DNA from 3 places in the Streptococcus sp. 9.1 genome. Region 1 is predicted to be linked to each of the others. Evidence: predicted binding sites of a transcription regulator. Region 1 holds the regulator's gene; each other region holds the start of a gene.
The links. Region 1 encodes HrcA, which represses chaperone genes, less so after heat shock. Its sites were predicted from a motif close to TTAGCACTCNNNNNNNNNGAGTGCTAA; they were not measured.
Positions count from the first base shown of each region.

Region 2: groES (co-chaperone GroES) is a predicted target of HrcA. The motif match lies at 5,195-5,221, and genes of this name have one in related genera.
Region 3: H7T93_RS01545 (ATP-dependent Clp protease ATP-binding subunit) is a predicted target of HrcA. The motif match lies at 4,775-4,801, and genes of this name have one in related genera.

Region 1 covers NZ_JACLQS010000010.1:47,447-58,160, forward strand. The annotation lists gene H7T93_RS07560 (LPKTxAVK-anchored surface protein) at 1-130, shown strand, start outside; gene srtB (class B sortase, LPKTxAVK-specific) at 218-1,054, shown strand; gene H7T93_RS07570 (CapA family protein) at 1,221-2,438, shown strand; gene H7T93_RS07575 (ACT domain-containing protein) at 2,760-3,026, shown strand; gene H7T93_RS07580 (PFL family protein) at 3,044-4,381, shown strand; gene H7T93_RS07585 (histidine phosphatase family protein) at 4,498-5,202, shown strand; gene H7T93_RS07590 (M15 family metallopeptidase) at 5,189-5,986, shown strand; gene H7T93_RS07595 (glycoside hydrolase family 73 protein) at 5,983-6,564, shown strand; gene hrcA (heat-inducible transcriptional repressor HrcA) at 6,757-7,791, shown strand; gene grpE (nucleotide exchange factor GrpE) at 7,830-8,354, shown strand; gene dnaK (molecular chaperone DnaK) at 8,673-10,496, shown strand.
Region 2 covers NZ_JACLQS010000002.1:67,809-78,522, reverse strand. The annotation lists gene pbp2a (penicillin-binding protein PBP2A) at 1-418, opposite strand, end outside; gene H7T93_RS02545 (RluA family pseudouridine synthase) at 484-1,353, shown strand; gene H7T93_RS02540 (TM2 domain-containing protein) at 1,538-1,870, shown strand; gene H7T93_RS02535 (DUF2752 domain-containing protein) at 1,870-2,175, shown strand; gene H7T93_RS02530 (superinfection immunity protein) at 2,266-3,111, shown strand; gene groL (chaperonin GroEL) at 3,191-4,810, opposite strand; gene groES (co-chaperone GroES) at 4,855-5,142, opposite strand; gene H7T93_RS02515 (ABC transporter ATP-binding protein) at 5,310-6,113, opposite strand; gene H7T93_RS02510 (ABC transporter substrate binding protein) at 6,113-8,053, opposite strand; gene H7T93_RS02505 (proline--tRNA ligase) at 8,660-10,522, opposite strand; gene H7T93_RS02500 (M50 family metallopeptidase) at 10,593-10,714, opposite strand, start outside.
Region 3 covers NZ_JACLQS010000001.1:324,138-334,851, forward strand. The annotation lists gene feoB (ferrous iron transport protein B) at 1-1,033, opposite strand, end outside; gene H7T93_RS01520 (ferrous iron transport protein A) at 1,030-1,506, opposite strand; gene H7T93_RS01525 (amino acid ABC transporter ATP-binding protein) at 1,678-2,412, opposite strand; gene H7T93_RS01530 (amino acid ABC transporter permease) at 2,412-3,092, opposite strand; gene H7T93_RS01535 (DUF1797 family protein) at 3,407-3,637, opposite strand; gene argF (ornithine carbamoyltransferase) at 3,706-4,686, opposite strand; gene H7T93_RS01545 (ATP-dependent Clp protease ATP-binding subunit) at 4,929-7,199, shown strand; gene H7T93_RS01550 (NUDIX hydrolase) at 7,342-7,800, shown strand; gene H7T93_RS01555 (DUF1827 family protein) at 7,810-8,112, shown strand; gene H7T93_RS01560 (Gfo/Idh/MocA family protein) at 8,158-9,120, opposite strand; gene H7T93_RS01565 (TVP38/TMEM64 family protein) at 9,200-9,883, opposite strand; gene H7T93_RS01570 (DUF3862 domain-containing protein) at 9,966-10,586, opposite strand; RNA gene ssrA (transfer-messenger RNA) at 10,632-10,714, opposite strand, start outside.

The sequences.
Region 1 (10,714 bases):
TACTGATAAAGCTAACGCTAACAAAGACGCTAAAGAAGAAGCTAAAGCTGTTAAAGCTGCAGAACAAAAAGCTCCAGCAGCAGCTAAAGCTGACGCTAAAGCTCTTCCAAACACAGCAGCAGTTAAATAATTAACTGTTATTGCTAAAAAAGAATATCACTGGAGCTTATGCTTCGGTGATATTTTTCTATGGATAAAGAAAAGGATTTGACATTTCATGAGTAATCACAATCGTAAATCTAATGGATCTCGCAATAAACTGATTGCTGGAATTTCTGCCGTAGTAATTGCTGCTTTGGCTATCTTCCTTGGCTTCCAGTTTATGTCTCCAACAGCATCATCCTCTAATGGTGTTAAGAGTGTTTTAACGACTAAAAAAGCAAACACTTATAAAGTTTCAGATGAGGAGAAAGCTTACCTCAAAAATAAATTTGATGGTCTTGAGGCGACAAACCCTGATACTATCGCTTATGTCTATGCACCAGGGACTAAATTGGATGAGCCGGTTGTTCAAACAACGGACAATTCAACCTATTTAGATAAAACATTCGATGGAGGAAACGTTCCATATTTGGGAACTGTCTTCATGGATACAGACAATAAGAAAGATTTCAGTGATCGTTTGACTTGGCTCTTCGGCCATGCTCGAGGCAGTAAGGTTGCTGATAGTCGTATGTTCAACGATGTTAACTACTATAGTGATCAGTCGTTCTTTGATAAACACAAATATGTTGTTATTGAGACGCCTCAACGTAAGTACTATTATGAAGCGCTTGCTATGGTAATTGTGCCTGAAGACACAGCTTTCTATCGTACATCATTTGAAAGCGATAAAGACTTTAAACAACAGTTGGATATTATCTATGATCAAGCAAGTGTTAAAAACAAGGATTTGAAGGTTAGTGCTTCAGATAAATACCTCGTTCTTTCTACTTGTCGTGAGGAAGATGAAACGATTCGTGCCAATCTCTACTTACGTCAAATTCCAGATTCTGAAATGTCTGATTTTGTAGCTAAACACGGTAAAGATTTGGAATACACACCAACACGCTAATCATTAACAAAAACTCTACTTCAGTATGAAGTAGAGTTTTTATCTTGTCTAAGAAAACTGATTTTTTCAATCGTCGTGGAATTGAGATGTAACCGTTTATTAATCTTTTTTATCATCAATGGATAAGTTTTTTTGGTACACTAGAAGTATGAAAAAGGAGAGTATTATGAAACAGAGCCAGGCTAAAAAGCGTGACAATGCGATGACTAATAAGATTTTGATGGGGTTAATTGCTCTTGTCTTAGGTTTGCTTTTTCTTGAGATTTTAATTGTTCATAGTAAGAACGAACAGCAAAAGAATGCCTCGAACCAGGTACAGACAGCCCGTATCATGGCTAATGGGGACTTGCTCTATCATGACGGTCTCTATATGAGTGCCCTGCAGGCAGATGGTAGCTATGATTTCACGGAGAATTTTACTTATGTGAAGCCGTGGTTAAAGCAGGCTGATTTGGTTTTGGGTGATTTTGAGGGAACTATCAATCCTGATTATCCTTTGTCAGGCTATCCTCTGTTTAATGCTCCTCAATCAGTGACCGCAGCTATTAAGGATGCTGGCTATGATGTTATGGATTTGGCTCATAATCATATCTTGGATTCTGGTTTAGAGGGAGCTTTTACAACAGCTGATGCTTTTAAAAAAGTAGGAATTGATCCTGTTGGTGTTTATGAAAAGCCGGTGCGTGACAAGGCGCCACTCCTCATCAAGAATGTTAATGGTATCAAGGTTGCAATACTTTCCTATGCTTATGGTTACAATGGTCTAGAGTCGAACTTAACGGATAAAGAGGTTACAGACCACTTATCGAATTTGGATGAAAAGCGTATGAAAGCTGAGATTCAGCGTGCAGAAAAAGAAGCAGATATCACGGTTATCATGCCTCAGATGGGTGTTGAGTATCGTTTGGAACCGACAGATGAACAGGTTAAACTCTATCATAAGATGATTGATTGGGGTGCCGATATTATCTTTGGAGGTCATCCTCATGTGGTTGAGCCTTCAGAGGTGGTTAAAAAGGATGGGCAGCAAAAACTTATTATTTACTCAATGGGGAATTTTATCTCTAACCAGCGCATAGAGACTATGGATGGTGTGGATAGTGCAGAGTGGACAGAGAGAGGTGTCTTAATGGATGTGACCCTTGAGAAAAAGAATGGTCAAACCACGATTAAGACGGCTCAAGCACATCCGACTTGGGTTAACCGTACGCCTAAAGGAACAACTTCGCCAGAGGGGTATCCTTTGTATACTTACCAAACTTATATTTTAGAGGATTTCATTAAAGGTGGTAAATATAGAAATAAACTAGATGAAGAGACTAAAGAACGTATCGATACTGCCTATAAAGAAATGAATGCCCATGTTAATTTAAAATGGAAATAAAGCTAAGATATCGCCTAAATTTGGCGGTATTTTTTGTTTATCGACAAGTTACCCACAGACTTATCCACAGGTGTGGATAAGTCTGTTAACTGTGTTGAATATTGATTTTTCAAGGTTTTAAAAGAAGGAAATTATTTAGGTTGTGAACAAGTTTATCCACAAGTAGTTAGGCCAAAGAGAGGATGTTTTCATAAACGATATTGGTTAAATTTCTCGGAAATATTCGTTTTTTTCGAGAAAAAAGATGCAAATTTCATAAAAAATAGCATTTTTAATCAAAATATGCTAAAATTATACAAAATAAAATGATGGAGGCTTCTCATGAAAGCGATTATTACAGTTGTAGGTAAGGACAAAGCAGGTATTGTTGCGGGTGTTGCGACTAAGGTGGCAGAACTTGGCTTGAATATTGATGATATTTCTCAAACAGTTCTTGATGAATTCTTTACCATGATGGCGGTTGTATCATCGGAAGACAAACAAGATTTTACACACCTACGTGCTGAATTGGAAGCCTTTGGTGAGTCATTGAACGTTAAAATCAACATCCAAAGTTCAGCAATTTTTGATGCTATGCACAACTTGTAAGATAGGAGTAGCTTAAAATGGATATTAAACAGGTCACAGAAACCATTGCCATGATTGAGGAGCAGAACTTTGATGTTCGTACCATTACCATGGGGATTTCACTCCTAGACTGTATCGATTCAGATATCGATAAGGCGGCGGAAAAAGTCTATAACAAGATTGTATCTAAGGCTAAGAATTTGGTAGCTGTTGGTGACGAAATTGCAGCTGAACTTGGTATTCCGATTGTTAATAAACGTGTGTCTGTTACTCCGATCTCAATCATCGGTGCGGCAACAGATGCAACAGACTATGTACCTTTTGCGAAGGCATTAGACCGAGCAGCTAAGGAAATCGGCGTTAACTTTATTGGTGGTTTCTCTGCACTCGTTCAAAAGGGCTATCAAAAAGGTGATGAGATTCTTATTAATTCTATTCCACGTGCGCTTGCAGAGACTGATTTTGTCTGCTCATCTGTCAACATTGGTTCAACAAAGACTGGTATTAACATGACAGCAGTACGTGACATGGGACGTATCATCAAAGAGGCTTCTGAGGCAGATCCAATGGGCCCAGGTAAATTGGTGGTCTTTGCTAATGCGGTTGAAGATAATCCATTTATGGCGGGTGCCTTCCATGGTGTTGGTGAGGCTGATGTTGTAATCAATGTTGGGGTTTCAGGTCCTGGTGTTGTGCAACGTGCAGTTGAGAAAGTTCCAGGCGAAAGTTTCGATGTTCTAGCTGAAACAGTTAAGAAGACCGCCTTCAAAATCACACGTGTTGGTCAGTTAGTTGGTCAAATGGCCAGCGAACGTCTTGGTGTCGAGTTTGGTATTGTAGATTTGTCTCTTGCGCCAACACCAGCAGTTGGTGATTCAGTAGCCCGTGTACTTGAAGCGATGGGTCTTGAAGTTGTTGGTACGCATGGTACTACTGCAGCTCTAGCCCTTCTTAACGACCAAGTTAAAAAAGGTGGTATTATGGCATGTAACCAAGTTGGTGGTTTGTCAGGTGCCTTTATTCCAGTTTCTGAAGATGAAGGTATGATTGCTGCGGTTCAATCTGGTCATATCAACCTTGAAAAATTGGAAGCCATGACAGCTATCTGTTCTGTTGGTCTAGACATGATTGCTATTCCTGCTGATACGCCAGATACAACAATCGCGGCCATGATTGCTGACGAAGCAGCTATCGGTGTCATTAACCAGAAAACAACAGCTGTTCGTATCATTCCTTATGGTAAGGAAGGTGACATGTTGGAACTTGGAGGTCTTCTTGGTTATGCACCAGTAATGAAAGTAAACAAGGCTTCATCGGCTGATTTCATTGCGCGTGGTGGTCAAATCCCAGCTCCTGTTCACAGCTTTAAAAACTAAGCGGATGATAAATGCTTTGCCAATTGGTAAGGCATTTTCTGATGGTCTCGTTGGCTAGATAGTCGAGGGGATTTGTGCTATAATGAATTCAAAAAATGACGGAAAGAAGGGGTGCTATGAGTAAGGTTAAGTTGTATATTGCGAGACACGGCAAAACGATGTTTAACACCATTGGTCGTGCACAAGGTTGGTCTGATAGCCCTTTGACCCCGTTCGGTGAAGAAGGTATTCGTGAATTGGGGGTAGGTCTGAAAGCAGCAGGTATCCCTTTCAAGGCTGCATATTCTAGTGATTCAGGTCGAACGATTCAAACTATGGATATCATTTTACGTGAGACGGGTTTAGAAACTATTCCTTATAAACGTGACAAACGTATTCGTGAGTGGTGTTTTGGTAGTTTAGATGGTGGCTATGACGGTGAACTTTTCTACGGTGTGCTACCGAGAACAGATGCTTTTCAAGGTAAGGATTTGCATGAGGTAACTTATCCTGAGCTTGCACAAGGTATCCTTGATGTGGATACGGCTGGTTGGGCAGAGCCTTGGGAAGTGCTCAGAAAACGTATTTTAGAGGGGTTCACAGCTATTGCAGAAAATCTTGAGAAGTCTGGTGGCGGTAATGCTATTGTCGTTAGTCACGGTATGACCATTGCAACCTTTGCTTGGTTAATTGATCCTTCTGTCGAGCATCCTTCATTGGACAACGGTTCGGTCACTGTTGTTGCTTATGAAAATGGTAAATTTACATTAGAAGCGCTTGGCGATATGACCTATCGTCAGGTTGGGCGAGAGATAATAGAAAAAGAAAATGGTAAAAAATAACTATCCAAGTCGCCGTCAGGCGAAAAAGCAAACCAACTGGTTTTTGGTTATCAGCAGTGTCTTGATTGCAGTTCTTTTAGTTGCAGCAGGACTTTATTCAGTATTTGGTGTCAGCCGTACAGTCCAACAAACCAATGGATCGTCAGTAACAAAAAGTAGTAAACAAGCTACCGATGCGACTCAAAGCAAGGATACAAAGGGACTACCTGATGTATCGCCTAAAGACTGGCAATTGCTTTTGGTAAATCGAGATAATAAGTCTAAAGAACTTAACCCTGAGATTGCTGACGTTGATGGTGTTTCTGTAGATGCAAGAATTGCTAAGAACGTTAAGGAGTTTTTAGCGGCTGCTCAAGAAATTGATCCAAGTTATCACTTGATATCAGGTTATCGTAGTGTTGCTTATCAGACAGAACTTTATAACAGTTATGTTCAGCAGGAAATGGCTGCTGACCCAAGTTTGACGGAGTCTCAGGCGGAGAAAAAGGTTCAAACCTATTCACAACCACCAGGAGCGAGTGAACACCAAACAGGTCTTGCGATTGATATGAGTACTGTAGATAGCTTAAATGAAGCAGATCCAGATACAGTAGCTAAAGTCAAAGAGTTGGCGCCGAAATATGGCTTTGTTCTTCGTTTTCCAGATGGTAAAACATCGTCAACGGGTGTAGGCTACGAGGATTGGCATTTCCGCTATGTTGGTAAAGAGTCGGCAGAGTATATGACTGAACATAATCTTACTTTGGAGGAATATTTGGCATTATTAAAGGAGAAAGCTAAGTGAGACGACGTTTTAAACTAAAAGCCTTCATTACCTTAGTTGTTGTTTTTGCTTTAGGTATTCTCTTACCTTTGATTCTTCATGCCTCTACAGATGATAATGCTCGTGCGGTAAAGGTTGCTTACACACAGCAAGAATTTATTGAGACCTTAGCTCCAACAGCTCAAAAGATGTCTAAAAACTATGGTGTACCTGCGTCTATTCTCCTTAGTCAAGCTGCATATGAGTCAAATTATGGTAGCAGTCTTTTATCTGTTAAATATCATAACATCTACAGTCTCCCTGCTCAGCCAGGTCAAGAACGTATTCGTTTAAAGGATAGTATCTACAGTAAAGGGAAATGGCAATACCAAAAGGTGGATTTTGCAGTTTTTAAGGATTGGTCAAGTTCTATGATGACTTATTTAGAAGAACTTCGCCAAGGAACATGGGGCGAGTCGACCTATAAAGAGGTAGCAGGAACGACTAGTTATAAAGTTGCGGCAGAAAAACTACAAGCTGCGGGTTTTAGCAGTGATCCAGATTATGCCAAACACCTCATATCTATTATTGAGACCTATCATTTGTCAAAATATGATTGATAAGATTAGAGTGCCTCTGAGGTGCTCTTTTTTTGCTTTTCTAGGTCTTAAGATGTATTTTTAGCACTCTTATTATAAGAGTGCTAATTTTTTGGTTTTTTGGGTTGACATGTTCAAGTTTAGGTGTATAATAGAATCATAAGTTAGCAGTCGATGTGTTAGAGTGCTAATAAATAGAAATGAGGTGACATCGTGATTACGCAAAGGCAAAACACTATTTTGAATTTGATAGTTGAGATGTTCACTCGTACACATGAACCGGTTGGTTCTAAAGCATTACAAGAATCAATTGATTCGAGTTCAGCGACCATTCGTAATGACATGGCCAAGCTTGAAAAAATGGGCTATCTTGAAAAAGCTCATACTTCTAGTGGGCGTATGCCAAGCCGAGCAGGTTTCCAGTATTTCGTCGCTAATTCTTTGAATCTTGATACGATTGATGAACAAGATGTTTATCAAGTGGTCAAGGCCTTTGATTTTGAAGCCTTTAAACTTGAAGATATCTTGGATGCAGCGGCGAAGCTGCTGGCAGAAATGACAGGATGTACAGCAGTGATTCAAGATGTGGAACCGACACGACAACGTCTGACTGGATTTGACATTGTTCATCTATCCAATCACGACGCTTTAGCGGTTCTTACTCTAGATGAATCTAAGCCTGTGACAGTTCAATTTGCTATTCCAAAAAATTTCTTGTCTAGTGATTTGGAAATTCTTCATAAGCTTGTTCAAGAACGTTTTTTAGGAAACACTGTCTTAGAGATCCATTACCGATTGAGAACTGAGATTCCTCAGATTGTGCAAAAGTATTTCAAGATAACAGATAATGTTCTAGATTTGTTTGATTATATCTTTTCACAACTTTTTAAGGAATTGATTTTCATCGAAGGTAAGGTTGCATCACTGACTTATGCCGACTTAAAAACCTATCAATTTTTGGACAATCCACAACATGTGGCACTTGAGCTTCGATCAGCTATCTCCGATGATGAAGTGACCAAGATTTCGGTTGCAGAATCAACTGAAGAAGCGCTTGAAAATGTCACAGTTATGAGTCATAAATTCCTAATTCCTTATCGTGGGATGGCACTCATGCATGTGATTGGTCCAGTTGAAATGGATTATCGTCGCATGGTTAGTTTGGTCAATGTTATTAGTAGAGTTTTGGTTATGAAGTTGACGGATTATTACCGTTACCTCAATAGTAACCATTATGAAGTTAGCTAAAATATAACATTTAAAAAGTATAGAAAGAGGTGTATGCCTTGACTGAAGATATTAAAAAAGAAGACGTGAAAGAAGAGGAAGCTACGGAGACAACTGAAGAAGTTGTAGAGGAAGTAAGCGAACCTTCTGAACTTGAAGAAGCCCAAGCGCGTGCCGAAGAATTTGAAAACAAATACCTTCGTGCCCATGCAGAAATGCAAAACATTCAGCGACGTGCAAATGAAGAACGTCAACAATTGCAAAAGTATCGTAGCCAAGATTTGGCAAAAGCGATTTTGCCATCACTTGATAACCTTGAACGTGCTCTTGCCGTTGAGGGCTTGACTGATGATGTCAAAAAAGGTTTGGAAATGGTGCAAGAAAGTTTAGTGCATGCTCTTAAAGAGGAAGGAATTGAAGAAATTCCAGCTGATGGTGATTTCGATCATAACTTCCACATGGCAATTCAAACAATGCCTGCAGATGATGAACATCCAGCAGACACGATTGCACAAGTTTTCCAAAAAGGATATAAACTCCACGAACGCGTCTTACGCCCAGCCATGGTAGTTGTATACAACTAGGATACAAAGTCCGTAAAAGCTCACAGTAAAAATAGGAGATTGACGAAGTGTTCGATGAACACAAGGAAATCTATCTTTTTTACCCAGAGCTTAGGGCGTGTTCAACTAGGCAATTCTGACGGTTGCTGAAGCAACTCGTCAGAAAACGGCAAGCGCCATAGCGATTGCCTAGCCTCCTTACTAACTCGTCGTCAAAATAAAATCGATTTCGACTTCTTGTGTCGTAACATAATTGAAAACTTGTCCGAAATGACAGAAAACTATGAATGAAAGATAAAAAAAGCAAAATAGAAATTAAAGTAAAAAGGGGAAAAACATATGTCTAAAATCATTGGTATTGACTTAGGTACAACAAACTCAGCAGTAGCAGTTCTTGAAGGAACTGAATCAAAAATTATCGCAAACCCAGAAGGTAACCGCACAACTCCATCTGTTGTGTCATTCAAAAACGGTGAAATCATCGTTGGTGACGCTGCAAAACGTCAAGCAGTAACAAACCCAGATACAATCATCTCTATCAAATCTAAGATGGGTACTTCTGAAAAAGTTTCTGCAAACGGTAAAGAATACACACCACAAGAGATTTCAGCTATGATTCTTCAATACTTGAAAGGTTATGCTGAAGATTATCTTGGTGAAAAAGTAACTAAAGCAGTTATCACAGTTCCTGCTTACTTCAACGATGCACAACGTCAAGCAACAAAAGACGCTGGTAAAATCGCTGGTCTTGAAGTAGAACGTATCGTCAACGAACCAACAGCAGCAGCTCTTGCTTACGGTTTGGATAAGACTGATAAAGAAGAAAAAATCTTGGTATTCGACCTTGGTGGTGGTACATTCGACGTATCTATCCTTGAACTTGGTGACGGTGTCTTTGACGTGTTGGCAACTGCAGGGGATAACAAACTCGGTGGTGATGACTTTGACCAAAAAATCATCGACCACATGGTTGAAGAATTCAAGAAAGAAAATGGAATCGACTTGTCAACAGACAAGATGGCTCTTCAACGCTTGAAAGATGCAGCTGAAAAAGCTAAGAAAGACCTTTCTGGTGTTACTTCAACACAAATCAGCTTGCCATTCATCACTGCTGGTGAGGCTGGACCTCTTCACTTGGAAATGACATTGACTCGTGCGAAATTCGATGATTTGACTCGTGACCTTGTAGAACGTACGAAAACTCCAGTTCGTCAAGCCCTTTCAGATGCAGGTTTGAGCTTGTCAGATATTGACGAAGTTATCCTTGTCGGTGGTTCAACTCGTATCCCTGCCGTTGTAGAAGCTGTTAAAGCTGAAACTGGTAAAGAACCAAACAAATCAGTTAACCCTGATGAAGTAGTTGCCATGGGTGCTGCTATCCAAGGTGGTGTTATTACTGGTGATGTCAAAGACGTTGTCCTTCTTGACGTAACTCCATTGTCACTTGGTATCGAAACAATGGGTGGAGTGTTCACAAAACTTATTGACCGCAACACTACTATTCCAACATCTAAATCACAAGTCTTCTCAACTGCAGCAGACAACCAACCAGCCGTTGATATCCACGTTCTTCAAGGGGAACGCCCAATGGCAGCAGATAACAAGACTCTTGGACGCTTCCAATTGACTGATATCCCAGCTGCACCTCGTGGTATTCCACAAATCGAAGTTACTTTCGATATTGATAAGAACGGTATCGTATCTGTTAAAGCTAAAGACCTTGGAACTCAAAAAGAACAAACAATTGTCATCCAATCTAACTCTGGTTTGACAGACGAAGAAATTGAAAAGATGATGAAAGATGCTGAAGCAAATGCTGAAGCAGATGCAAAACGTAAAGAAGAAGTAGATCTTCGTAACGAAGTTGACCAAGCTATCTTTGCGACTGAAAAAACAATCAAAGAAACAGAAGGTAAAGGCTTCGACACAGAACGTGATGCTGCTCAATCAGCTCTTGATGAACTTAAGAAAGCTCAAGAATCAGGCAATCTTGATGACATGAAGGCTAAATTGGAAGCTCTTAACGAAAAAGCTCAAGCTCTTGCAGTTAAACTTTACGAACAAGCTGCAGCAGCACAACAAGCTCAAGCAGGAGCAGAAGGTGCACAAACAGCAGATAACTCAGGCGACGATGTTGTAGACGGAGAGTTTACTGAAAAGTAAGATGTAAAGTCCATTAAAACCTCACAGTAAAAATAGGAAGATTTTTCTTTTTCACCAAGAGGTTAGGGTGTGCTCAGTTCGGTAAGGTGTTGAGCTTAGCTAGTAAATGATAAAAAGAAATCCAGAGGTTGCAAACCAGCCTCTGTTTTTCGCTAAAATAAGTGAAGTGAATATAAGATATAGTTTTACTTCGTATCGTAACAAATATAAAATAGAAA
Region 2 (10,714 bases), on a different contig from region 1:
GAAGATCTGAAACATTGGTCGTCTTGGCAATATAGAAAAGGTAGGAACCTACTGTCAGAACCAGCACTGCTACCATGATAAAGAGAATTTTACCAATATGATAACGACGCCAGAAACGGCGAATAGGATTTCTTGGCGAAAGTGTAAACTTGCTCAAGAACGCCTGAACCTTACCTAAAGGTTTGGTCGTATCAATAGGTTTCTTTTGCTTAGAACGTTGATAACGTGACGTCTCTTGACTTTCCTGAGACATATCTAGGTCTTCAACGGCTTGTTCAACCTCATCAGGTTTCTTAGCGAAGAGTCCCTTTATCTTATTTTGTAAATTCTTCGATTTTTCAGCAGGCTGGGAATCCTTACCCTTTCCGCTATTTTCTTCTTTAAAAAGTTTGTTTTTTAGATTATCAAAAAATGTCATAACCCTATTATACCAAGTTTTTACAGATTCTGTCCTCTTTTAAACGTTCATGATATAATGAAACCATGACTTTACACGTAGAAATTATCAACCCCTATCCTGCAACAACTGTCAAAGACTTGCTAGAAACCAAGCTCCTCATTCCTCGTAAGATTCGTCATTTCCTACGCACGAAAAAGCACGTCCTCATCAATGGAGAGACTATCAATTGGCAGAGTCCTGTTGAAAAAGGTGATAAGATTAGCCTGACCTTTGATACAGAGGACTACCCTGAAAAAATTATCCCTATGGGAAATGCCAGTCTGGTAGAGCCTCTCTATGAGGATCAGCATCTCATCGTGGTCAATAAGCCTGAAGGAATGAAGACGCATGGTAATGAACCCACAGAAATTGCTCTACTTAACCATGTTTCGGCCTATTGTGGGCAAACCTGTTACGTCGTTCATCGACTAGACATGGAAACTAGTGGGGCTGTACTCTTCGCAAAAAATCCGTTTATCCTGCCAATTCTCAATAGACTCTTGGAAGATAAGAAGATTCAGCGTCAATACTGGGCTTTGGCTGAAGGTAAATTTCAGACCAAGGAGACTGTGTACAAAGACAAGATTGGACGCGACCGCCATGACCGTAGAAAACGAGTGGTTGATCCTAGAAAAGGGCAGGTTGCCTATACAACCATCACGCGCCTCAAAGCCTTCAAAGGAGCTAGTCTGGTCAACTGTCAACTAAAAACCGGCCGGACCCACCAAATTCGTGTGCATCTGGCCCACCATGGGCATGCCATTCTAGGGGACCCTCTTTATAGCCACCGCCCCGCATCTCGACTTATGCTCCACGCTCACACCCTTAGTTTCACCCATCCCTTAACACTCGACAAAATCACTGTTAAGGCGAACTCAGACAGTTTTGAACAAGGGTTAAGAAATCACAAATAATAGAAGTAGGCTCATTCTCAAGCATAGTGCGAAAGGATTATCCTAATGATCCTCTAGTTATGACACAGTGGAAGCTTGCAAATAAGTTGCTTTTATTGACTTCAAAAGCCTTAACCGCCTTGAATCTCCCTTTACAATATGTTATCCTTTACATATCATTTAAAATTTGAGGGGTATTTAATTTATGAATCCAGTCGATCAATGGCTAGCAATTAACGCCAAGTATTTCCCAACAGAACAAGTTCAGTACATCCGCCAACGTCTTGAGGCACTTCCTGAACAACAACTTTCAATGCTTTACTCAATCAGCTTCCAAGATCCTACGATGATGCTTGTCATCTCACTTTTTGGTGGTTCTCTTGGAATCGACCGCTTTATTTTGGGACAAGTTGGTCTTGGTGTTGGTAAACTTTTGACATGTGGTGGATGTGGTATCTGGTCAATCGTTGACTGGTTCCTTATCATGGATGCTACTCGCCAATCAAACGCTCAAAAACTCTTTGCAGTTATTGGCTAATGAAAAACTATTTTACACGCTTGTGGGCCTACCACCAGCGTTTTTTTAGATTATATCTCTTAGTTTCAGTGGCAGTTTATGGAGTCTACCTTTTACATCTTCCAACACCACTCAGTTTAATCCTAAGACCATTTGGCCTTAAAGGTTGGAGCGCAGGCCTAACACGCGCTAGTGTTAGACTCTTACACCTAGATTGGCAAGGAGCCTGGGACTATAATCCACTGATATATCCTCTAGTGGTCTATATCCTAACCTATTTCTTTCTCTTTCCCATCTTCAGTGTAAAGAAGATTATAAGGAAATAAAGTAAAGACTCCCATTGCGGTCCCCTTACACTATTGATATAATTGTAATTGTCAACATTTTTATAATCAAGATCTCTGGAGGTTATACACATGAAGCAACAAGATTGGATCGATTTTTTCCAAGCAGTTAATGGTCGTAATCCAAGTATTCAAGAAATGGCTGAAGCAGCTCAGAAAGGCGAGTTTGTCCGAGAAACTCCCAAACAAACTGTCGAAGTAACAGAAACTGTCTCACAAAAAGAGACTGTAGAAACTAAGCAAGATTCAAAGGTTGTTGAACCAGTAGAATCTGCACCATCAACAGAGGTTGTAGAAACTGCCGAAAAAGATGTTGACAGCTATGATGTTGCTGAAGAGCCACTCACTAACTCTATGGTAGATGAAGAAGAGACTTTCCAAGCAACTAACCTAGCTCAAGAAAATCAATCAAAGACCTTCCAGGAACAAGTTAAACCTGTTGTAGAAACTGCCAGTCAGACTGTTAACCAATTTGCGAATCAAACTGGTGAAACTTTCCAACAAGCAAGCAAAAATCTAAATGAAACTTGGAAGAAACAAGACAAGAAAACCCAAACAAACCTCATCATGTTAGCCGTCGCTTCCATCCCAGCTATCCTCTGGGCTCTTGGAATGATACTCTTAGGAATTGCCAGTGATAATCTTAGTGCCGGATTGATCACGGCTCTTCTCTCCGTCATCATTAATTTCCCCTTGGTTGTACTTCTTATATTACCAGCTCTTCTAAATAAAACAGATAAAAAATGGCCAATCTTTATCCTATCCTTTCTTCTAGGCTGGACATTCATCGGTTGGATCATCCTTCTTGCTGTTTCTATCAATACGAATAAGGAAGCAGAGCGCATTAGACAGCAACAAATGATGATGCAGATGTCAGGTAAACAAGGAAGTTCTGACATGTTTAACCCTTTTCACTGATTAACAATAAATAATAAAAAGAAAACCCAGAAAAAGTTTCTCGACTTTTCCTAGGTTTTTCTTTTGCTTTTTTAAACTCTTAGTAACCCATCATTCCTGGATCCATAGCTGGTGCTGCTGGAGTTTCTGGTTCAGGTTTATTGGCAACGACTGCTTCAGTTGTCAAGATAAGACTAGCTACAGAAGCGGCATTTTGGAGAGCAGAACGTGTGACCTTAACTGGATCAATGATTCCTGCTTCGACCATATCTACCCATTCACCGTTAGCAGCGTTAAAGCCTGTACCAACTGGGCTGTTCTTCAATTTATCGATGATAACTGAACCTTCATAACCAGCGTTATAAGCAATTTGACGAACTGGTTCTTCCAAGGCACGGAGGACAATGTTACGTCCTGTAGCGTCGTCACCTTCAAGATCAAGTTCAGCAACCTTAGCAATGACGTTAACTAGGGCTGTACCCCCACCTGCTACGATACCTTCTTCAACAGCGGCACGAGTAGCGTTAAGGGCATCTTCGATACGGAGTTTCATTTCTTTAAGGGCTGTTTCAGTGGCCGCACCAACCTTAACAACTGCAACCCCACCTGACAATTTAGCCAAACGTTCTTGAAGTTTTTCACGGTCAAATTCAGATGTTGTTGTTTCCAATTGAGACTTGATGAGGTTAACACGGTTAGCAATCGCTTCTGTGCTTCCTGCACCTTCAACGATAACTGTGCTATCTTTATCCACAGTTACTTTCGAAGCTTGACCAAGTGCTGCCATAGTTGCATCCTTAAGTTCAAGACCAAGATCTTCAGTAATGACAGTTGCTCCTGTCAATACGGCAATGTCTTCCAACATCGCTTTACGACGGTCACCAAAGCCAGGTGCCTTAACAGCAACGACATTGAAAGTTCCACGAATCTTGTTAAGAACAAGTGTAGGAAGAGCTTCACCATCCACATCATCAGCAATAATCAAGAGTGGACGACTTGTCTTAAGCACTTCTTCCAAGAGTGGAAGGACATCTTGGATATTTGAAATTTTCTTGTCAGTCACAAGGATAAATGGATTATCAAGGTCAGCGACCATCTTTTCATTATCAGTAACCATGTACTGAGAAAGATAACCACGGTCAAACTGCATACCTTCAACCACTTCGAGTTCAGTCTCCATACCACGTGACTCTTCAATAGTGATAACACCGTCATTACCCACACGTTCCATAGCTTCTGAAATGTATTCACCAACTTTTTCAGAACGTGATGAAACCGCTGCGACTTGGGCAATAGCTTCTTTGTTAGCAACTGGTTGTGCAATGGCTTTAAGCTCTTCCACAGCTGTAGCTACAGCTGCTTCAATCCCACGACGGATACCGATTGGATTAGCACCAGCCGTTACATTTTTTAGTCCCTCACGAACAATAGCTTGTGTCAAAACAGTGGCTGTAGTTGTTCCGTCACCAGCAATATCATTAGTTTTTGAAGCCACTTCGCTGACGAGCTTGGCACCCATATTTTCAAAGTGATCTTCGAGTTCGATTTCTTTAGCAATTGTCACACCATCATTAGTGATAAGAGGTGAGCCAAAAGCTTTTTCCAAAACCACGTTACGACCTTTAGGACCAAGCGTTACCTTAACTGTATCAGCCAAAGTATCAACACCACGGACCATTGCTGCGCGTGCATCTGATGAAAATTTAATATCTTTTGCCATAGTTACTCCTTCTTTATCTTACTTTATATCTGATTAGCATAGACCTAAGCTAGGACTGCTAAAATATCTGCTTCACGGATAATTGAAACGGAATCATCTCCGTCTTTAACATTGACACCTGCACCATTTTCAACAAGAACTTTATCGCCTGCTGCAACACTAGGTGCAATCAATTCACCAGTAAGAGTACGGATTCCTTCACCTACTGCCAAAACCTCAGCAGTCTTTGTAGCTTCATGACTAGCTCCTGCCAATACAAAGCCACTAGCTGTTTTTTCTTCTGTTTCTTCAAAACGGACAACGATACGATCACCCAATGGTTTCAATGCCATACCAATTACCTCCAAATGTTATTTGTTATTAGTAACGTGTGAAACGTTATTTTTAGCACTCATAAACCACGAGTGCTAATCTATATATTTATTTTAGCACTTGGTCAAAAATAGTCAAGAAAAAACTACCCAAAATCTGAACTTTGGATAGTTTCTTTTTTTGTTTGTTAACCGAGCACCAAGGCATCATCATTGAGGACTTGTCCACTATTTTTGTGGAAGAGGTCCATAAGTTCTGCAACAGTGAGATTTTTCTTTTCTTCACCTCGCACATCGACGACGATTTTTCCATGATAGAGCATGACCAGACGGTTCCCATATTCGATAGCATGTTCCATATTATGGGTAATCATAAGGGTTGTCAATTCTTGTTCTTCAACGATCTTACGTGTCAAATTCATGACCATATCACTTGTCTTAGGATCTAGGGCTGCTGTATGTTCATCCAAAAGCAAGATTTTGGGACGCACCAAGGTTGCCATAGCAAGTGTCAAGGCCTGACGTTGTCCACCTGACAAGAAATTAGCATCAGTCTTCATACGATTCTCAAGACCAAGACCAAGATCTACCAAGGCTTCCTTGAAGACTTGACGTTCGCTTTCAGTGATAGACTTTTTAAAAAAGCTACGTTTCTTACCACGACGATAGGCAATCGCCATATTTTCTTCGATAGAAAGGTTTGTCGCTGTCCCCATTCGAGGATCTTGGAAAACACGGCTAATGTCTTTAGAGCGCTCATCTACAGATGCTTTCTTAATAGATTGCCCCTCCAACAAGATATCCCCCTCATCAATGCTAAGAACACCAGCAATTGAATTCATCAAGGTTGATTTACCAGCACCATTTCCCCCAATAACAGAGATAAAATCTCCCTGTTCAATGTCGAGATCCAAACCACGAAGGACGTGATTTTCATTGACCGTGCCTTTTTCAAAGGTTTTATGAATCTGTTGTAAACTAAGTAAAGCCATTACTTGTCACCTCCTGGAGTCAAGGATTTGTTAGGTCTGATTTTCAGTTTTTGTCGTACTTCTGGCACATAAAGGATGATAGCAAGCAAGATGGCTGAAGCCAATTTCAACATTTGAGCATCAACGTTCATGGCAAGGATAATAACCAAGACCAAACGGTAGAGAACAGCTCCTACGACAATTGACCAGAGGCGTTTGCCAAGTGGTAGATACTTGACGATAACCTCAGCCAAGATGATTGCAGCCAAGCCATTTACGATTGTACCAGTACCCATATTCATATCCGCATAGCCATTGTTTTGAGCTAGGAGGGCACCTGATAGGGCAATCAAACCATTGGAAATCATGTAGCCAAGAATCTTCATACGGTCAACCTTGATACCATTAGCTTCACCCATGGCAAGGTTATCACCTGTTGCACGAAGAGCAAGTCCAACCTGTGTATTAAGGAGAACAACCAACATAAGTACTACCAGACTAACAAAAATCAGTCCTAATAGAATCACACCATTCAGCTTAGATAGACCAAGATCCATCACCATAGTCACCAGCGTGTTGTGGCCTGAAAGAGAGACATTGGCACTGCCAAGAACCAAAAGGTTAACTGAATAGAGCCCTGTTAAGGTAATAATCCCCGTTAAGAGTGCTGGTATCTTCATTTTCGTATGCATAAAGCCAGACACAGCTCCAGCAAGCATACCAGCTACAAAACCACCTAGAGTCGCAAAGATTGGGTTGATCCCACGGATAATCATGATAGTTGTCGTAGCAGCACCAAGAGGGAAGGCCCCCTCAGCTGTCAAATCAGCAAGGTCCAAAATACGGAAGGTAATGAAGACCCCAATTGCCATAATAGCCCAGAGAAGCCCCTGAGAAATGGCTGTTAGCACCACATTTGAAAATCCTTTTTTAGAAGACTTATTGACCTTAAGCTTAATGACACCCTTATCTTTTTTAGCAATTGGTTTGTCATCTTGTGTTGATGCTTTAGATTCCTCGTCACTAATGCTAGAAACATCAATACCAAGTTCTTTAGCCATGTCATGGTTAACCACAACATTTAGGGTTTTAGGATACTCGGCATCGACATCCTTGACCTTCTCACCTCGGAGAACACGGCCTGCCAACTTACCTGTTTGACGTCCAAGCGCTTCATAGTTGGTTCCATAAGTGAATAGGACACCTTTTTCTACACTACCAGCGTCACTACCAACAACTGGAACCTTAGTCTCTTTAGAAAGATCTACCAAGGTATTAATAGCACTAACAATAGTATTATCAGTTGGGATGAAAATCACTTCGGTTTGACTCATCAAGCTCTTGGCTGTGTCTTGGATATCATTGGTTGATGAAATTCCTTTGATAACCGTTTCAATACCAGCTTCCTTGAAGTATTTCTTGGCTTCTTCAACCTGAACTTCTGAGTTACGCTCGCTGGTCGTGTACATAATCCCAACTTTTTTAGTGTTTGGAAGGACCTTTTTCAACAACTCGACTTGTTTGTTGATTGGTGACATGTCGCTTGTCCCTGTCACATTTCCTCCAACATTGTCCATAGACTTAACCAATTTAGCTGAAACTGGATCTGTAACAGCTGTAAAGAGAATTGGCTTGTCCTTTGTCAAACTACTCAAAGACTGGGCTGCTGGGGTTGCGATAGCTAACATGACATCATTATCTTCAATAAGCGACTGAGAAATTGTCTGCAAGTTAGACTGATCTCCTTGTGCATTCTGATAATCGATTTTGATGTTCTTACCGTCGACGTAACCTTCCTCTTTGAGTTCTTCAATGAACCCTTTACGTGTCGCTGACAAGGAAGGATGTTCCACATATTGGAGCACACCGACGTGAACCAAATCTTTATTAGAAGCATTGGAACATGCTACCAAGAGGACAGCTGTAATAACAGCCATCATACTGACCAAGAATTTCTTCATCTTGTATACCTCTATTTTTTATTCTATCTATTTCCAATTTTCTTTCATCTTTTTTCCGAGACGATAGAGTCAAAAGCAAGCAAATTAGACCTTACATCGCTTCATCAGATCCTAAAGTCCGTCGTCCAAAGACCATCACCTTTTGACCTTATAAAAAGTCGGCTAGAATTCACCATTTTTTAGACATCTAAAGGTCAAAAGAAAACTAAAAATAGACCACGGTATGAAAAAACCAGTTAGGACAGGCCCAACTGGTTTTCTGCATCTTGACTAGCATAGGCTAGCTTATGTCACCGGTTAGACCTATTCATCTAATCGGCTAATCCATCACAAAATGCTTTAGCTTCATAGATACAAACTGACTGACGCTTGTATCCTGAAACACAAACGTCCTATCTAAAGAAACTAAAGTAATAAAAAGCTTTAAGATTTCCCAAATGGGTCGCTTTATTAAGCATGTGATGCCTCCGTAGTTATGATAGTCTTAAGTTTACACTATTTAGATAATTCTGTCAAATTGGAATTTACTCTCTTTTCTCTCAATTTATCACTATCACTGCAAAAGAAAAATCTCTTCCTGCTCCAGCAAGAAAAGATTTTTTAATCTTAAGCATCTTGGTCTGTTGTTAAGATAGCAAGTGTTTCAATCAAGTTATCGGCATTAACTTCAATAGTATCACCAGTTGCCTTGATTTTAACTTCGACAACACCTTCGCTAGCTTTTTTACCAACTGTCACACGGATTGGAAGTCCAATGAGGTCACTATCAGAGAATTTAGAACCGACACGCTCATTACGATCATCTGTCAAGACATCATAACCTTCAGCCATAAGAGCTGCTTCCAAACGTTCTGTCAAAGCATTGGCTTCTTCATCCTTAGTGTTAACTGTGATCAAGTGAACATCATATGGAGCCAATTCTTTAGGGAAGTTAATTCCCCATGCATAGCGGTATTGACCTTTTGGTGTCTTGTTAACAAAGAGACGTGCATGTTGTTCAATCACAGCTGACAAGATACGGCTAACACCGATACCGTAACATCCCATGATAATTGGAACAGCACGGCCATTTTCATCAAGAACGTTAGCACCCATACTTTCAGAGTAACGTGTCCCAAGTTTAAAGATATGACCAATCTCGATACCACGCGCAAACTGAAGGACACCTTGACCGTCTGGAGAAATCTCACCCTCTTTAACTTCACGAATATCCACGTATTCTGCCTTGAAGTCACGCTCTGGGTTAACTCCTGTCAAGTGGTAACCATCTTCGTTAGCTCCAACAACCGCATTAGCCACATCTTGAACCTTACGGTCCGCAACGATGCGAACATTTTCAGGAAGGTTAACTGGACCAAGAGAACCGAAGTTAGCGCCAAAGACTTGACGTGCTTCATCTTCCGTAGCTGGTTCGAGGAAATCAGCAGCAAGGTAGTTTTTCAACTTCACATCGTTAACCTGATCATTACCGACGAGAAGAGCCACTACTGGTTCATCATCAGCGATGAAAAGTAAAGTCTTGATGGTTTGTTCTTCTGGAACATTCAAGAAAGCAGCAACTTCATCAATTGACTTGCAATCTGGTGTTTCAACACGAGCCACTTCTTCTTGAGTCACAACCTTAGTCGCTGGTGTGTAGGCGTTTGTTGCCATCTCAAGGTTAGCTGCATAGCTTGACTCTGTAGAGTAGGCAATTGTATCTTCACCAGATACCAACCATGATGTCAATTCTTTCTTGATTTCTTCCATGACATCTTCTGGAATCTCATCCAATGAAGCAATTGACTTATCAAGAACTACCCAACGGTTGAGATCTGTACGCTCAGGAGTGACCGCCATAAATTCTTGAGAATCCTTACCACCCATGGCACCACCATCACCGATGATTCCCTTAAATTCAAGGCCAGCACGTGTAAAGATAGCCTCGTAAGCTTTACGGTAGTCTTCATAGGTTACATCCAAATCTTCATAGTTTTGGTGGAAACTATAAGCATCCTTCATGATAAATTCACGTGTACGAAGAAGACCGTTACGAGGACGTTTTTCATCACGGTATTTTGATTGGATTTGGTAGAGGTTAAGTGGCAATTGTTTGTATGATTTAACCGCATCACGAACCAAGGCTGTAAACGTTTCTTCGTGAGTTGGACCAAGGATAAAGTCAGATTTATCACGGTTTTTCAATTTATAGAGGTCTTCACCGTAAGTTTCATAACGGCCTGACTCACGCCACAAATCTGCTGTCAAAAGCGCTGGCGCCAACATTTCAACCGCACCGATTTTTTCAAACTCCTCACGCATGATGGTTTTGAATTTCTCGATAGCACGATTTGCCAATGGCATATAAGCATAAATACCAGCAGAAACCTGACGCACGTAACCCGCACGTACCATAAGGGCATGACTGATAACTTGAGCATCACTTGGCATTTCACGAAGTGTTGGAATCAACATTTTACTTTGTTTCATCATTTACATACTAAGGAGGCTGGCCCTTGGGTCAAGTCCCTTAGACTTCCTTTCGTTTCTTTGTTTCTAATTAAAAGAAAGCACGCATAATATCATTCCAAGTGACTGCAATCATAAGAACAACCATGATAGCAACACCTGCAAGTGTAATATAGCTTTCAATTTCTTGATTAAGTGGTTTACGACGAATGG
Region 3 (10,714 bases), on a different contig from region 1:
CGATACCATCAATAATCAAAGACTTAAGCCAGTCCTGAACTTGAAGAAAGTCAAGACCAGAAGTTACCAAATCTGGAACATACTTACCAAAAAGCACATCGTTAGCCCAGTCTGTCCACATGGTTCCAACAGTTTGGATAGATAAGAAATAAACCAAATACATAACTGCTGCGAAAATTGGTAAAGCCAAAATACGGTTGGTAACAATCCTATCAATCTTATCTGACAAGGTCAGGGCAAAATCTTCCGTATGACTTTGAGCCATCTGACAAACACGTTCAATAAAGGCATAACGCTCATTAATGACAATTGACTCCGCATCTTCTGTGAAAATTTCCTCAGTGATACGAATGATATCTTTGATTTCTTTTCGTTGGAATGGGGACAAGTCTAGCTCAGCCTCAACTAAAGCATCATGTTCAAAGAGTTTAATGGCATAAAAACGCGCAGACCTTTGTGGCACCGAATTTCCCAAGACTTCCAAAATTTGTGAGATGGCAGCTTCTAACTTATCGTCATAAATTGGAAAGGCAATGTCAGCAACTGTAGAGGTTGTCGTATGAGCTGCCTTCTTCACTGCCTGATCGACACCAGTTTGTTTGAGAGCACTAGTAGCTACTACTGGGACGCCTAGATGATAAGATAATTTATCAATATTTATCTGTTTTCCCTGAGCCTCCAAAACATCACTCATGTTAAGTGCTAAAGTGACTGGAATACCTGTCTCAATCAACTGCGTTGTCAGATAAAGGTTACGCTCCAAATTAGTCGCATCAACCACATTTAGAATACTTTCGGCCCTTTGGCTCAACAAATAGTCACGAGCTACCTTTTCTTCAGGGCTATAGGGTGACATTGAGTAAATCCCTGGTAAATCCTGGATTTCTAAATCCTTATTCTTTTTGACCAGACCACTTTTTCGTTCTACAGTAACACCCGGCCAGTTACCAACACGCTGATTGGTCCCTGTTATCAGGTTGAATAAACTGGTTTTACCACTATTAGGATTACCTATTAATGCAATTTCTGTCATTTTTCCTCTCCCTCGTCCAGCATGACCACACTAATCATTTGCGCTTCCGACTTGCGTAGGGTTAATTCATACCCTCTCAAGCTAATTTCTAGAGGATCTCCCAAAGGAGCTACCTTACGCAATAAGACCCGAGTACGCTTTGTAATTCCCATATCCATAAGACGCCGTTTGGTCTCATTTGCTGAAAAAATATCAGTAACGATAGCCGAACGTCCAACTGGTAATTCAGAAAGAGGTATCTTTTCCTGATCTTCCTCCGCAGGTGCCAAATCAATCTTATCTAGAATCGAAGCATCAAAGGCTAAGCGACTCCCCTTTACGATAATAATAGCACTGTTCTTGGTCTTAGTTACCACCTCAATCATTTCACCGGCAGCCAGCCCTAGGTTAGATAAGTGCAAAAGACTATCCTTAGGGAGGTTAATGCCAAGAATCCGGTAAGGCGTTTTTAAGGCCGCATCATATATGAGCATATTTCTTGACCTACTTTATTATTTTTGATATGGCATCATTATAGCATATTTATCCATTTTTTCCGCAATATTATCCTAAACAAGAATGATTCTAGAAAAGCAGAACACAAAAAGAAAAGGCCAGAAAAGTTCCAGCCTTCACAAACAATGTATACATACTTAATGAATATCTTACAAAACCTTACTCAAGAAATCCTTAGTACGATCTTCCTTAGTATTGTCGAAAATCTCTTGTGGTGTACCTTCTTCGACAATAACACCGCCATCCATAAAGATAACACGATCAGCCACCTCATAAGCAAAGCCCATTTCGTGGGTAACAATTGCCATTGTCATCCCTGATTTAGCAAGGTCCTGCATAACTGCAAGAACTTCACCAACCATTTCTGGATCAAGGGCTGATGTTGGTTCGTCAAACAAGAGAACGTCTGGATCCATAGCCAAACCACGTGCGATTGCAATACGTTGTTGCTGACCACCAGATAGACTTGTTGGGTAGGCATCTGCCTTATCTTTCAAGCCAACCTTTTCTAAAAGTTCCATAGCTTTCGCGTCTGCATCAGCTTTTGAAACACCCTTGGTTTTAATCGGTGACAAGGTGATATTTTCCTTAACTGTCATGTTAGGGAAGAGGTTAAACTGTTGGAAAACCATTCCCATTTTTTCACGCATTTTGAAAATATCGTTATTCTTATCTGTAATATCCACACCTTCAAAAGAAATAACGCCTTTTGTAGGTTTCTCAAGCAAGTTCATTGAGCGTAGGAAGGTTGATTTTCCTGATCCTGAAGGACCAATGATAACCACTACTTCACCCTTTTTAATATCTAGATCAATCCCTTTGAGAACTTCATTCTTACCAAAATACTTGTGAAGATTTTTAATCTCAATAATTGTTTCTGCCATTATTTACGTCCCTCCCCAAGTCGTTGTTCCATTTGTTTCAAGAGTGCCGTCATAGCTGTTGTTACAATCAAATAATAGAAGGCTGCGAACAAGAGCGGCGTCAAAGTCAAGTAGGTCGTTGTTGCAACAGTTTGTGCACCATTCCACAATTCCATAACCCCGATAGTTTGTAAGAGCGAACTATCCTTGATAATAGTGACAAACTCGTTACCTAAGGCAGGCAAGATATTTTTAATAGCTTGAGGCAAGACCACATAACGCATGGTATTCCATGGACGGATACCAAGTGAGTAGGCTGCTTCAATCTGACCTTTAGGAATAGACTCGATACCTGCACGTACGCTCTCAGAAATATAAGCACCACTGTTCAAAGAAAGGACGATAATACCCGGAACGATACGTGACAAATCAAGGTTTAAAATCCCAAACTGCACAGTTGGAAGGTTCATGTGGATGAGGTTAAAAGCAATCATAATCTGCACAACCATAGGAGTCCCACGGAAAACCCAAACATAAAGGCTTACTAGCCATTCCAAAGGTTTGATTCCAGAACGCTTGGCCAAGGATACCAAAACCCCGAGGATGGTTCCGAAGAAGACCACGCAGACCGAAATCATAATTGTTACTAAGACACCATAGTTAAAGTAAGACCAAAACTGCGGTAGAAATGAAAAATTCATCTAGATACTCCTTACTAATATTCTTCAATATTATATCAGAAGACTGTATAAAAATAAAGTATTTTCTTATAAATGCGATATTTCAGTATAAAAACTAAGTTATAGACATCGCTATCAAATCTCTCAAGCAAGACACCTCAAGTCCTCCTAAGATGACATCTTCCCAAAAGGTTTGTCAATGATTTCAAATACTGCCTATTTTGGTAACCCATACAAGCATTACCCGATGCTTTCATCCTGATAAAAATGCCTGAAACTATCGAGTTTCAGGCATTTTGAATTTTTGGAACCTTGTAAAGTCCCCAAATGATTTATTAGTAAAGCAAATCGTAGATTTCCATTGAAATCAAGTCGATGCTATCAAATGAATAAGATTCACGTGCTTCAACGTCACGCAATGTGAAAACTGGACCATTTTCAGGATCGTTGCTAAATGATACTTCGGCAACAACCACTCCTTCACGTTCAAAATTACGTTTCAAATTACCACCATCAGCCGCCATCATTTCAAGACGGTTAATGATTCTCACCAAATGTGATTCCATGTTATTTCTCCTATTAATTGTGTATTTCTTACTTATTTTATCACACTTATGGGAAAAATGGGGGAATTTTAAATATTTTTCAAGGAATTGTACATAATGGCCTTGATAGAATGCATACGATTCTCAGCTTCTTGGAAGATGATATCACTGTATTTTTGGAAGACTTGATCTGTGATTTCTAACTCTGCCAAACCATATTTGTCATAGATTTCTTTCCCAATTTGGGTATCGAGATCATGAAAGGCTGGGAGACAATGCATAACGATAACATCTGGATTTTCTGTCTTGGCTAGTAGGTCTGCATTAATTTGATAAGGCAAGAGTAAATCAATACGAGATTTAAAATCTACCTCTTCACCCATAGATACCCAGACATCCGTATAAAGCATATCCACTCCCTCGACCTCTGAAATATCATCTGTAATGGTTAAGTCGGCACCATTATTATGTTTCTGAGCTAAGGCTACAATCTCATCTTCGGGTTGCAGCACCTCTGGGGCAATAATCTTGACATTAACGCCTAAAATAGCCGAAGTGACCAAAAGTGAGTTGGCCATATTATTTCTACCATCTCCAATATAGGCGATGGTCAAGTCTTCCAAACTACCGAAGTGTTCCTTCAAAGTCATGAAATCCGCAATCATTTGAGTTGGATGCCAGGTATCCGTCAAACCATTCCAGACCGGAACTCCTGAGTACTTGGCCAAATCTTCAACATCTTCTTGTTTAAAACCACGGTACTCGATTCCATCAAACATAGATCCCAGAACCTTGGCTGTATCAACTACAGATTCCTTCTTACCTAACTGAATGTCTCCAGCACCAAGGTAGGTCACATTCATACCTAGGTCCTGACCGGCCACTGTAAAAGCTGAGCGAGTTCTGGTAGATGTTTTTTCAAAAATCAAGGCAATATTTAAACCATCTAAATATTTATGCGGAATTTTTTCCTTTTTTAACTGTTTAAATTTTATAGATAAATCAATTAACTCCTCGAGTTCTTGCTTGGTAAAGTCGATTTCTTTCAAAAAGGATTTAGCTTGTGTCATAGGTATCTCTCTTTCGTTCTGAATAATATAAAAACATTATATAATATTTATACATTATAAACAAGTGATTTTGAATTAAAATTCAACATTAGCACTCCTGCCAAGAGAGTGCCAATTCTAGATGCTTTTTACTTGCAATCTATCTCCCGCATGCTATAATGGAGTCATAGATTTGACCTTTTTTGACCAAGAATATTTTCAAAAAAGGTCTTTCCCAATTCAGATAGAAAAGAGGTACTGATATGCTCTGTCAAAACTGTAACCTTAATGAAGCTAGTATTCATTTGTATACCAATGTAAATGGTAATCAGCAACAAGTTGACCTCTGTCAAAATTGTTATAAAATCATGAAATCTGACCCAGAGAACCCCCTTAATCAATTCAATCAAACTGGAGGTTCCAACTTCTTCGATGATTTCTTCAGCGACCTAAATAACTTCCGTTCTTCTAACGGTGATCTTCCCAATACACCTCCAACACAAGAAGGTGGTAACCGAGGAAACGGTGGCAATACACAAGGGCCAGGCCGCCCAGGAGGACCACGCCAACAAGCTCCTCAACAGCCACAAGGTCTTCTTGAAGAGTTCGGCATTAACATCACTGACATCGCTCGTCGTGGAGACATCGATCCAGTCATTGGTCGTGACGAGGAAATCATTCGTGTCATCGAAATTCTTAACCGCCGTACCAAGAACAATCCCGTCCTCATCGGTGAACCCGGTGTCGGTAAGACTGCTGTCGTTGAAGGACTAGCTCAAAAAATTGTAGACGGTAGCGTGCCACAAAAACTCCAAGGCAAACAAGTCATCCGTCTTGATGTGGTCAGTCTGGTTCAAGGGACTGGTATCCGTGGCCAATTTGAAGAACGCATGCAAAAACTCATGGAAGAAATTCGTCAACGTCAGGATGTTATCCTATTTATTGATGAAATCCATGAAATTGTGGGAGCTGGTAATGCTGGTGATGGCAATATGGATGCTGGAAACATCCTAAAACCTGCCCTTGCTCGTGGAGAACTTCAACTGGTCGGAGCAACAACACTCAACGAATACCGCATCATCGAAAAAGATGCTGCCCTAGAGCGTCGTATGCAACCAGTTAAGGTTGACGAACCAACGGTTGAGGAAACCATCACTATTTTGCGTGGGATTCAGCCTAAATATCAAGACTACCACCACGTCAAATATACGGACGAAGCGATTACTGCAGCTGCAGAATTGTCCAACCGCTACATTCAAGACCGTTTCTTGCCAGACAAGGCCATCGACCTTCTCGATGAAGCAGGTTCTAAGATGAACTTGACCCTCAACTTTGTTGATCCTAAAGATATCGACAAACGTTTGATTGAGGCTGAAAACCTCAAGGCTCAAGCTACTCGTGACGAAGACTTTGAAAAAGCTGCCTATTTCCGTGATCAAATTGCCAAATACAAGGAAATGCAAAAACAAACCATCAAAGACCAAGATATGCCTGTCATCACAGAAAAACATATCGAAGCCATTGTGGAACAAAAAACCAATATTCCTGTCGGTGATTTGAAAGAAAAAGAACAATCACAACTTCTTAGTCTTGCTGATGATCTTAAATCACATGTTATCGGACAAGATGCCGCAGTTGATAAGATTGCCAAAGCCATCCGTCGTAATCGTGTTGGATTGGGTGCACCAAATCGCCCAATTGGTAGCTTCCTCTTCGTAGGTCCTACAGGAGTCGGTAAAACTGAACTCTCTAAACAATTGGCGATTGAACTCTTTGGTTCAGCTGACAGTATGATTCGTTTCGACATGTCAGAATACATGGAAAAACACGCCGTTGCCAAATTAGTCGGTGCCCCTCCAGGATATGTCGGTTACGACGAAGCTGGTCAGTTAACTGAAAAAGTCCGCCGTAATCCTTATTCACTCATTCTTCTAGATGAGGTTGAAAAAGCTCACCCAGACGTTCTTCACATGTTCCTCCAAGTTCTTGACGACGGTCGCTTGACTGATGGTCAAGGGCGAACTGTAAGTTTCAAGGATACCATCATCATCATGACTTCAAATGCTGGTACAGGTAAAGTAGAAGCTAGCGTTGGCTTTGGAGCTGCCCGTGAAAATCGTACCAATTCTGTGCTTAACCAGCTTGGAGATTTCTTCAGCCCTGAATTCATGAACCGTTTTGACGGTATTATCGAATTCTCTGCCCTTAGCAAGGAAAATCTCCTCACTATCGTGGACCTCATGCTTGATAATGTCAACCAACGCTTGGCTAATAACGGTATCCACCTCAGTGTAACTGAGAAAGTTAAGGAAAAATTGGTTGACCTTGGTTACGATCCTAAGATGGGTGCTCGACCACTACGTCGTACCATCCAAGATCATATTGAAGACGCTATTACTGACTTCTACCTTGAAAATCCAAACGAAAAAGATCTCAAGGCAGTCATGACTTCAAAAGGCCACATCACCATTAAGTCTGCTAAAAAAGCCGAAAAAACTGCTCAGAAAGCTGAGACAGCAAAAGAAACTGATTAAATAAAGAAACCAAGTCGCAATGGCTTGGTTTCTTTATCTTTTCATTTCCTATTTTCAAATTTATCCCTAATTCTGCCTAAATCAATAGGAAAATGAGCAAAATTTTAGTATAATATAGGCAAATAAACGTAAGGAGCAACTCATGAATCCAACATTTGGTGACAAGGTTGAGGGAGCTCATTATCAAACACGTTACGGTGTTTATGCTGTGATTCCTAACCAAGAAAAGACAAAGATTATTTTAGTCCAGGCTCCTAACGGAGCTTGGTTTCTCCCAGGTGGAGAGATCGAAGCAGGCGAGGATCACTATAGCGCATTAGAACGCGAGTTAATTGAAGAACTTGGGTTTACAGCCACTTTAGGCCAGTACTATGGCCAGGCTGATGAATACTTCTATTCAAGCCACCGTGACACTTACTATTACAATCCAGCCTATATTTATGAAGTTGTAGATTTTTCAAAAATTGGCAAACCTCTCGAAGATTTCAATAACCTGGCCTGGTTTCCAATTGACGAAGCCATTGCTAAACTTAAACGTGGCAGTCATAAATGGGGAATCGAACAATGGAAAGAAACTAACACAACAACTGGCAAATCCTAGGAGGAAACTATGAAACTCATTAATACGACCCGTACACACCAAGAACTTGTTCAAAACCAACTTGACAACACGGATGCCTTTCTCGTAGAGACCTACTCTGCTGGGAATACTGATGTTGTCTTTACACAAGCACCTAAGCATTATGAACTCTTGATTTCAAATAAACACCGTGCTGTTAAAGACAATGAATTAGAAGTTATCCGTGAATTCTTCCTCAAACGAAAAATCGACAAAGATATCGTTTTGATGGACAAACTTAGAACAGTACACACTGACAAATTGATTGAGATCTCATTCCCAACAACTGTATAAGACAAAACAAGCAATGGCTAATACCACTGCTTGTTTTTTTGTATGTTACAAAGCTTTCGAAGCTTGATCCAGAACTTCCATAACCTGACGACTATGTTCCAACTGCTTGGCAACACTGTCAAAATCCTTGGTCGCCACCATCTTTTCAAAAGCCACAAATTCATCATGCATACGATGTTGTGGACTATTAAGATTGACAACTCTCTCTTTCTGACCATTAAGAGTGACTCCAATTTCAGGAAGAGTGTTGGTTGCACCAAAAATAGTAATAGCTCCCTTATCCCCTTGAATAGTTGAACGAATCTCCGCACTACAGTCTTTAGCTCCAATGGCAACAGCCTTAAAGTTACCATAGTCCAAAACTAGAATTCCTGACGTATCCACTCCTCGCTCCACATTAGGTAGATATTCCACACGATTAGGCTTACCAAAAAGGCCAACAAGAAGGTGAATATTATAGATATTAAGATCTCTAAGTGCTCCCCCACCCATTTCAGAGTTGAAGACAGGAGCAATTTCCCCATGTTTGAAGGCATCGTAACGTGATGAATATTGGGAATAATTGATATTCACAATCTTAATATCCCCAATATCAGACAAGGCTTCCTTAATCGCTGTAAAATTAGCCAGATATTGATTGGTAATAGCCTCCATCAAGAGAAGCTTTTTTTCTTGAGCAAGCTTAGCTAGCTCTTCAAACTCTTCTAAATGAAGGGTGAAGGGTTTCTCACAGATAACATACTTTCCGGCCAAAAGTGCTTTCTTAGCATAGTCATAGTGGGTATGATTGGGCGTTCCGACATAAATCGTATCAACTTCTGGATTAGACAAAATTAACTCATAATCACTAGTCGCCTGAGATAAGCCATATTGTTTAGCTAGGGCTTCTGCCTTATCGAGCGATCGTGGTGTCGATAAGATAGCTTCAAGCTCGATGCCCTCAATAGTTGTTAACACAGGAAGAACCTCTGTCACAATCATTCCTGTCCCTAATAATGCAAGTTTCATCAACTTACCTCCTTAATTTCTAATCTCTTTTTACAATGAACCAAGACTATGGACAAACGCATGTGTGTTAAATTCTTCTTTAGTTACTTGAATGAAGCTCATTTTTTTCCTTCCTAAAATAAATAAAGTAAATGACGAGTGAGATAAAGAGCAAGATGGCAAGTACTACCACTAATGGTATTCGAATCGGACGGATATTAAACAACAAATCTCCACTAACTGCATAAACAATCGAGACTGGCGTCACTCCAATAAGGGTTGCCAAAATCCTCGTCCTTGTGGGTAAATTCATCTGAACACAAGCATAATTGACCAGAGCTGATGGTATAAAAGGAATAGAGAAGGCTAAAGAAATCCCAATAAAACGATGCTTAAAGTTTTCAATATAGTTTAGGAATTTCTCCATACGTTTGGACTTCTCTGGCTTTTCAAGTCTTCTAAGAATTTCAAAACTAGTCAAATTTCCAAAAGTATTACCAATAATATTCATCGGAATCGCAAGCAAAGGGCCATAGAGTAGCCCAACAAAAATACAAAAAATAGAACTTGAAACTCCAGGAATAGCTGATGACAGAATCATAAGACTAATAAGGATAAGTGCATTTTGGAAATTAGCCTGCTTAAAAACTTCTCTTAAAAAGGCTTGATCATGCTTAGCGTTGATCCATTCCTTGATTAAGGGGATGAAGTTATTTAAAAGAGGCCATAAGAACACCAGTATTAAACCTGCTATCCCTATAAAAAATAGTCTTTTTTTGGTCATTACATCTCCACAATTTTAATCACTCCTTTTATTATAACAAAAAAATGCCTTCATTGATTTAGAAAGGCATTTTTTACTGTGATTACTTGTTAATCAAATTTGCTTGTGACTTGTTTTCCAAGGCACCATTTTTAAAGTTAAGGGTAAGGCTACCTGTTTCACCCTTCTTAGCGACAAGGTTTGATGACCAAAGAGCCTGTGTCATTGTTGCATCTGAAGAGACAGCGATTGAATAAACATCCGGTGTGCCAAGCGTCTTGACAGCATCATCATAGCTAGTTCCATTTTTGAGGTTTTCATACATCTTCAGTGTGATTTTGGGATCACGGACGTAAGAAAAGTTTGAAATTGACTTAACGACAGTGCTATTGTTAAAGAGTTTCGCTGTAACCACAACATTGTCATACTGCCAATTATAAACATCAAGCTTAGCATCTCCTGCTTGCTCTTGACCAGTTGATGAGGGTTCACCAAACCAGCCCTTCAAGCTATCAAGATTTGAGCCTCCTGAGAATTCTTGAGAAGCATTTGCCATGGTGATTTTATCAAAGTTCTGGCGAACATTCCCATGCTTAACAGTTAAAATCTTTGAAGCCTCATTATCCAGAGATCCCTTCGACTCAGTTTTAGACGAAGATTTTCCACAAGCAGCTAGAGTAAAAAGTGAGAGACCTAAAACGGTCAAAGACAAAAGTTTTTTCATAATAAATTCCTATATACACAAATAAAAGGCTGACGCCTCAAGTATTTATGGAGCCGGTGGGAGTCGAACCCACGTCCAAACACCTGCCAACATATTCGTCTACAACCATAGGTTATGTCTTTCATTTA